Linked DNA regions of Thiocystis violascens DSM 198. The protein of the gene in region 2 interacts with the protein of the main gene of each other region in a pairwise test. Links are inferred from orthologs where the notes say so. Each region holds a gene or a part of one and is shown on either strand. Other genes may lie near its edges.

Region 1 (4,103 bases), 1.1 Mb from region 2 along the record:
ACCAAATCAATCGCCGCCTCAATGACCAACATGTGCCGGATGAGGGGGCAGTATACGCGGCAAGCGGCCTGTCACGCGTATCGCTCAACCGGCGCGCCATGGCCTCGCCAAAACCGCGTCCGGACTGGTCCACGTCGTTTGGTGCGAAGGTTCCGGACGCCTCGGCGCCAAACCTTGTCACCGCTGTCGGCATGGATGTTTCGCAAGACAAAAAACATTAGAGTGCAGGATCGAAACCGGCACCACGTCCAGGAGGATTTTATGTCGCTCGTGCGAGATATTCACCATGTCAGTCTGGTCGTTGCCGAGACTGCTCGGTCGCGACGTTTTTATGAGGGGGTGCTGGGTCTGGAGCCGCTTGCGGAACGACCAGAACTCCCCTTCCCTGGCATCTGGTTCGGGGTCGGGGCGCGACAGATTCATCTGCTGGAACTGCCGAATCCGGATCCGGTCGATGGCCGTCCCGCCCATGGCGGACGCGATCGGCACGCGGCGCTGCTGGTGTCGTCTCTGAACGAGTTGATCGCGCGTCTCGATGCCGAGGGAATTCCCTACACCCTAAGCCGCTCGGGACGGCGCGCGCTCTTTTGTCGCGATCCCGACGGCAACGCATTGGAATTTATTGAAGATGTTTAAGCAGGCGGCGCGCTGGAACACTCCGGGACAGCGCTTGGACGATTGGCCCAATCCCATGCCACCAGCGCGAAAGGTTGTGTCGGAAGGCTGCAAATGGGACGATAAGCAACTGAAACGCCGATAAAAGACAGACTACCTTCCCGATGTATTCAATTCCCCGTCCTTATTTGCTACCTGTAAGATCCGCGCGCGCGCGCGGATGGTGTTGACCCGTGGCCCTACCAAGTCGCCAATCCGCTTCCAGTGCGAGGAGGCGCCCATCTCCCCGCAAGCGTTTCCGTCTCGGCGGAGTTCTGTTGCTCTGGACGCTCTTGCTCGCGGCGGGGATCGGCGTGGCCGGCGTGCTCTATGGCGTCCATCTCGACCGCGTGGTGCGGGGCAAGTTCGAGGGTCAGCGCTGGGCGCTGCCGGCGCGGGTGTTCGCGCGTCCGCTCGAACTCTATGCCGGTCGCGCCTTGAGTCCGGACCAGTTTCAGGCCGAACTGGATCGTCTCAATTATCGCCAGGCCGCCGAACCTTCCAATCCGGGCACCTATCGTCGCGAGGGCGAGCACTTTCGGGTGCATACCCGGCCCTTCCGCTTCTGGGACGGTCAGGAACCAGGCCGGCAACTCGATATCCAGCTTGCCGACCAGCGGGTCGCGAGCCTGAAGGATACCGCTGGCGGTCCCGATCCGGCGCTGGTCCGGCTCGATGCCATGCTGATCGCCAGCATCTATCCGACGCACAACGAAGATCGCCTGCTGGTACGGGGCAAGGATCTCCCCCAGCTTTTGGTCAAGACCCTGATGGCGGTCGAGGATCGCAATTTCGACCGTCACTTCGGCGTGGATCCCAAGGGTATCCTGCGCGCCGCCTACAGCAACCTGCAGGCCGGTTCGGTGGTCGAGGGCGCCAGTACCCTGACCCAGCAGTTGGTCAAAAATTTCTATCTGAACGCCGACCGCACCTTCGAGCGCAAGCTCAAGGAAGCCTATATGGCGCTCCTGCTGGAGCGACGCTACAGCAAGGAGGAGATCCTGGAAGCCTATGCCAACGAGATCTATCTCGGTCAGGACGGCAGCCGCGCGATCCACGGATTCGCGCTCGCAAGCGCGTTTTTCTTCAATAAATCGCTGAGCGAGATTGGGATCCCGGAAACCGCGCTGCTGATCGGCTTGGTCCAGGCACCCTCCAGTCTGGATCCGCGACGTCATCCGCAAGCCGCTAAAACGCGCCGCGATCTAGTGCTGGATCTCATGGTCCGCGATGGCGTGATTCTGGCCGAGGACGCCGCGCAGGCCAAGCTGGCCCCACTAGGGCTGGCGGAGGGCGGCGGGCGTCCGGTCGGCGAGTATCCCGATTTCATCTCGCTGGTCAGGCGCCAATTGCAGCGCGACTATCGCGACGAGGATCTGCGTTCCGAGGGGCTGAATATCTTCACGACCCTGGATCCGCTGGTGCAGTCGACGGTCGAGCGATCGCTCCCGGTCCAATTGGCCGCGCTGGAAAAGTCCCGCCGTATGAAAGCCGGAACCCTGGAAACCGCGGCGGTGGTGACCTCGGTGGATCAGGGCGAGGTGCTGGCCGTGGCCGGGGGGCGCAAGCCGGGCTACGCGGGCTTCAACCGGGCGCTCGACACCGTCCGCTCGATCGGCTCGCTGGTCAAGCCGGCGGTTTATTTGACCGCTTTGTCGCAACCCCAGCGTTTCACCCTGACCACCAGCATTCAGGATACCCCGGTCAGTCTGCCCGACGGCAACAAACGCTGGGAGCCGAAAAACTACGACCGCCGGGTCAATGGCTCGGTGCCGCTCTCCGACGCGCTGGCCCGTTCGCTGAATCTGGCGACGGTGAATCTCGGGCTCAGTGTCGGGGTGAAAAAGGTTGCCGAGACGCTCTATCAGCTCGGGGTGCAGCGGAAGATCCGGGTCGTCCCCTCGCTGTTGCTGGGCTCGGTGTCCATGTCGCCGCTCGAAGTGGCGCAGATGTATCAGACCATCGCGGCGAGCGGCTATCGAGCGCCGCTGCGGGCGATTCGCGAGGTCGTGGATGCCCGGGGTCAGCCGCTGAACCGCTATCCGCTCGCGGTCGAGGCGGTGGTCGACCCCAAGGCCGCCTATCTCACCACCTGGGCCCTGCAGCGGGTGGTGACCCATGGAACCGCCCGCTGGCTGGGGGAAAAATTGCCGGAAGGCATGACGATGGCGGGCAAGACCGGCACCACCGACGACATGCGCGACAGTTGGTACGCCGGCTTTTCGGGCGACAAGGTTGCCGTGGTCTGGGTCGGCCGCGACGACTATCAGCCCATGGGGCTCGCCGGCGGCACCGGCGCGTTGCGGGTGTGGGGCGATTTCATGCTGGCGCTGCCCAATGAGCCGCTGTCCGAGTTCCCGCCCGATGGCGTCGTGATCGCGAATGCCTGCGGGCGTTCGAATGTGCCCTACATCGGCGACAGCGCATCCCGCTGCGGCAGCAACGGTGGCGGAAACGCCAGCAAGCGACCCGGTCAGGGTGGTGGCGCTGGCGCGGAGACGGCCGCTCAAACCGTCGAGGAACCAGTCGCCGAGCGTGAGCCGCCGCCCCCCGCGCCAACGCCAAAACCGCCTCAGCCAGCGAGCGGCAAAAATCTGTTCATGAGCGATTTTTACAATTAAACCGCACCCAGCGCGGTCTACGATGTTTTTGGATTGGAGCAACCTCGGCAGCATCGGCGACTGTCGGAGTGGGCGCGGTTTAAGACGACATGACATTCACTTTGCGATCAAGAACCATGATGGATATATCGACCAGACTGCCGACGATTCTGATGGCCGCGGTTGGCTTGACTGCCTGCGCCATGGAACCCCGCGAGGGACCGCCCGCACCGGTGGTTCAGGTAGCGCCACGTTTGCCGGCGGAACCGGTCGCAGCACCCGCGCCCGAGACAATCCGCCAGACCGCGCCGACACCAAAACCCGCCGCGCCGGTCAAAGCCAAAACCACGCTGTACGCCTACCGGGATCCCGGCGCGCCACCCGAGCCCGAGCCGGCTGACCCGCCAGCATCCGATCCGACGCCAGCAGCCCCCGCAGTCGGGGCTGCGCCCGTCAAGCCCGCCGCACCCAGGACGGTCCAGGGTGCGCCAACGCCGACGCCAGACGCGAAGCCCGCACCGGCCAAACCCGCCGTGCCAGCCAAACCGGCGACCCCATCGATTGCGCGGACCGCGCCAAAACCACCCGAAGCCGCGCCGTCCGCCCCCAGAAAGCCCATTCCGACTCCGCCAGCGACACCGGCCCCCGCGCCGACCGTGGCGAAGGCCGAACCTGCGCCCAGGCCGACGCCAACCCCCGCGCCAACGGTGGCGAAGGTCGAGCCCGCGCCGCCGAGAGTCGCCCCGCCAGCGCCGGAGCAACCGACGGTCAAGGCGACTCCGCCCGCGCCCGCCGCTCCGCCCATCGCCGCGCCGAGCCTGCCGCCAGCCGCGCAGGCGCTGGCCAGTC
Region 2 (3,579 bases):
TCAGGCGATCGATTCCGGCCGCGCGCGCGACCGCGCCAACCTCCGCGTGCAGTCGCGGCGCATCCGGCCCCAGCTCGCCGAGATCGCCGAGCACCAACCAGCGCCGCCCGGACAGTCCGGCCAGCACGTCGATCGCGGCGGCGATGGAATCCGGGTTGGCGTTATAGGTGTCGTCAATGACGCCAAACTCACCGCAGCGGCGTGGGCACAAACGGCCCTTGACCGGTTGCAGCCCCGCCAGCCCCTCGCGGATGAGGCGTTCGTCGATGCCGAGCGCCAAGGCGGCGGCGGTTGCCGCCAGGGCATTGCGGACGTTGTGACGACCCGCCAGACGCAGCCTGAGCGGAATCTCGCGCGCGTCGACGCGCGCCGAAAACTCGGTGCGAAAACCGTCATCGTCCCAGGCGACTCGAATGACATCGGAGCGGGCGGTCACGTCAGCGCCTTCCGCCGTGCCGTCGTCGAGAGAGAAGGTCAGCAGGCGTCGGCCAGCGGACAACTCGCGCCACAGACCCAGATGCGGCGAATCGCCAGCGACCAGGAATAGCCCATCCGGGGAGAGCCCGCGCGCAATCTCGCCCTTGGCGCGGGCCACCCCACCGAGACTGCCGAATCCTTCCAGATGGGCACGTCCGGCATTGGTGATGAGGGCCAGATCCGGGCGGGCAATCTCGGTCATGTAGCCGATTTCGCCCGGATGATTGGCGCCCATTTCAAGCACCAGGAAATCCTCGTCGCGCGCCCCCAGGAGGGTCAGCGGCATGCCGATGTCGTTGTTGAGATTGCCCTGCGTGGCCCGCACCCGACCGGCCCGCGCCAGGATGGCCGCGAGCATTTCCTTGACGGTGGTCTTGCCGTTACTGCCCGTAATGGCGATCACCCGACCGGGGAAGCGATCGCGCCAGGCCGCCGCCAGACGCCCGAGACCGAGACGGGTGTCGTCGACGACCCATTGCGGCAGATCCAGCGACAGCGGACGATCCACCAAGGCCGCGACAGCGCCGGCCTTTTGGGCAGCGGCAACATAGTCATGACCGTCGAAGTTTTCGCCGCGCAGGGCAATGAAGAGTTGCCCGGTGCAATCGGCGCGCGAATCGGTCCCAACGCCAGCGAACGCCCGATCCTGACCGTGCAGGGATCCGCCAGCCTGCGCGACGGCTTGAGTCAGCGTCCACATCATGGCTTCGGCTCCCGATGCGCAAGCAGCATCGAGGGAACTGGATCGTCCGGCGGCACATTAAAGAGCCGCAGCGCGCCCTCCATCACTTTCTGGAAAACCGGCGCCGCCACCAGACCGCCGTAGTAGGAACTCCCGCCCGGTTCGTCGATCATGACCACCATCGCCAGACGCGGCCGACCGGCTGGGACGAAGCCGGCGAAGACCGACTGATAGCGACCGCCGCCATAACCGCCAGGGCCCGCTTTCTTGGCCGTGCCGGTCTTGCCGCCGACGCGATAACCGGCAATCTGTGCCCGCTTGGCCGTCCCTTGGTCGGAGACCACGGTTTCCATCATGGCGCGGACCTTGCGCGCCGTGTCCGCGCTCAAGATGCGAATCTCCTTGGACACGGGGTCGGGCGTCCCCTCGTCCGTGCCGAGGGCAAGCGCCGGATCGCGCTTGATCAGAGTGACCGGACGCTTGATCCCATCCGCCGCCAGCACGCTGTAAGCCTGGGCAAGCTGGAGCGAGGTGACGGAGAGGCTGTAACCGAAGGCCATGGTGGCATGCTCGAAGGGTCGCCAGCGCGAATAATGGCGCAGACGTCCGGCACTCTCGCCGGGAAAGCCGACACCGGTCGCATGGCCGAATCCAAGCTGATCGTAGAGTCCCCAGAGGCTGGCATAATCCATCTTCTGCGCGATCTTGACCGAGCCGACGTTACTCGACTTGGTAATGACTCCGGTCACATCCAGGGTGCCGTAGTTATGGACATCCTTCACCACGTTGCTGCCAACCTTGAGCGTCCCCGGCCCCGTTGCGATGCGCGTCGTCGGCGTTATCAGCCCTCGCTCCAGGGCGGCTGCGACCACGAAGGGCTTGAGCGTGGAGCCCGGTTCCATGACATCGGTCAGGGCACGATTGCGACGCCGATCGCTGCCGCTGTCGCGGTCGGCATTCGGGTTGTAACCGGGCTGATTGACCATCGCCAGCACTTCGCCCGTGTTCACGTCCAGCACCACCACGGTCCCGCCCTTGGCCTTGTGTTCCTTAACCGCGGTCAACAGTTCGCGATAGGCGAGAAATTGCAGTCGACGGTCCAGGCTCAGAACCAGATCCTTACCCTGACGGGGCGGGCGGATCTGCTCGACCTCCTGAACGATGCGCTGGCGACCGTCGCGGATCAGCCGGCGCAAACCAGGTTCGGATTTCAGGTGCTGGTCATAGGCGAGTTCGACCCCCTCCTGGCCGCGATCCTCGATATCCGTGAACCCCATGACATGACCGAACACCTCCGCGCCAGGATAGAAACGCCGGTACTCGGTCTCGAAATCGACGCCGTCGATGTTGTGTTCGGCAATCGCCAGCCTTACCGCACGCGCTTCGTCGAAACTCACCCGGCGCTTCAGGTACAGGAATCCACGTTCCCGATTGGTCTCGATCTTCTCGCGCAAAGCGTCTGGGGCGAACCCAAGCGCGATGGCCAGCGGCGGCAGCGCATCCAGGTTCTGCGCCAGTTTGCGAGGATCCGCCCAGACCGTCTCGACCGGCGTGCTCACGGCCAGCGGTTCGCCGTTCCGGTCGGTGACCATGCCGCGCCGCGCCGCGATCTCGCCGATGCGCAAATAGCGTCGCTCGCCCTCGTTTTGCAGAAAGTCGGTCTCGATGACCTGACGATAAAAAACCGCGCCCGAAAGCAGCACGAAGGCACCCGAGAGCAATCCCACCAGCAGACGGCGGCGCAGCGGTAAATTGGGTTTCGCGCGCAAGGGCCTGGCGCGCGTGGACAAGTCGCGCCGGGGGCGACGGTTACGGGTTGCCATGACCAGCCTCCTCGATCAGGAGTACGTCGCCAATCCGAGGGGCGAACATACCGAGTTCATAACGTGCCTTGCGCTCGACGCGGGCATGCGTTGTCAGGGTCGCCTCCTCGAGTCGCAGACGATTCCACTCCACGTCGATGGCATCGCGCTGGGCACGCAGATCCTGTAAATGGCTGAAATTGACCCGCGTCAGATATTTGGCATGCACCACCCCGATGGCCGACAGGATAACGGCAAGGGCGAGAACGGCGAGCATGAACACCCGGCTTTGGATCATGACACCCTCCCCGAGCCATGCCGTGCATCCAACTCGATACCGCTTGGGGCAAGCCGCTCGGCAACGCGCATGATCGCGCTCCGCGCACGGGGATTCGCCGCCACTTCCTCGGGCGATGGACGCACCGGTTTCCCGAGCGCGCGCAGACAGCCATGCGTCTCGGCCGCCCGAACCGGAACTCCCTTGGGAAAGACAGGGCCGCGCGACTCCTGACGGATGAAGCGTTTGACGATCCGATCCTCTAAGGAATGGAAACTGATGACCACCAGTCGCCCGGCGGTCGCCAGCAAATCCGGAATCTGGGCAAGACAGCGCTGGAT

The links. The genes of interacting proteins can lie anywhere in the genome.
Region 1: the proteins of THIVI_RS11240 (region 2) and mrcB interact in binary tests that used the Escherichia coli proteins (3 or more experiments, as listed by UniProt). The link is inferred for Thiocystis violascens DSM 198 from one-to-one orthologs.

Annotation. Positions count from the first base shown.
Region 1 is NC_018012.1:3,653,095-3,657,197, forward strand. Bases 516-3,561 are described here. They hold mrcB (penicillin-binding protein 1B), read left to right. Parts: upstream 516-848; coding sequence 849-3,275; downstream 3,276-3,561. Other genes in these bases: THIVI_RS16220 (VOC family protein), read left to right, coding at 516-636; THIVI_RS22940 (tetratricopeptide repeat protein), read left to right, coding at 3,392-3,561. Also shown: more of THIVI_RS16220, read left to right, coding at 262-515; more of THIVI_RS22940, read left to right, coding at 3,562-4,103. UniProt on the Escherichia coli protein: Cell wall formation. Synthesis of cross-linked peptidoglycan from the lipid intermediates.
Region 2 is NC_018012.1:2,540,477-2,544,055, forward strand. What follows is about bases 580-3,579. They hold THIVI_RS11240 (peptidoglycan D,D-transpeptidase FtsI family protein), read right to left. Parts: upstream 2,983-3,579; coding sequence 1,177-2,982; downstream 580-1,176. Other genes in these bases: THIVI_RS11235 (UDP-N-acetylmuramoyl-tripeptide--D-alanyl-D-alanine ligase), read right to left, coding at 580-1,177; ftsL (cell division protein FtsL), read right to left, coding at 2,969-3,259; rsmH (16S rRNA (cytosine(1402)-N(4))-methyltransferase RsmH), read right to left, coding at 3,256-3,579. Outside these bases: more of THIVI_RS11235, read right to left, coding at 1-579. UniProt on the Escherichia coli protein: Essential cell division protein that catalyzes cross-linking of the peptidoglycan cell wall at the division septum. Required for localization of FtsN.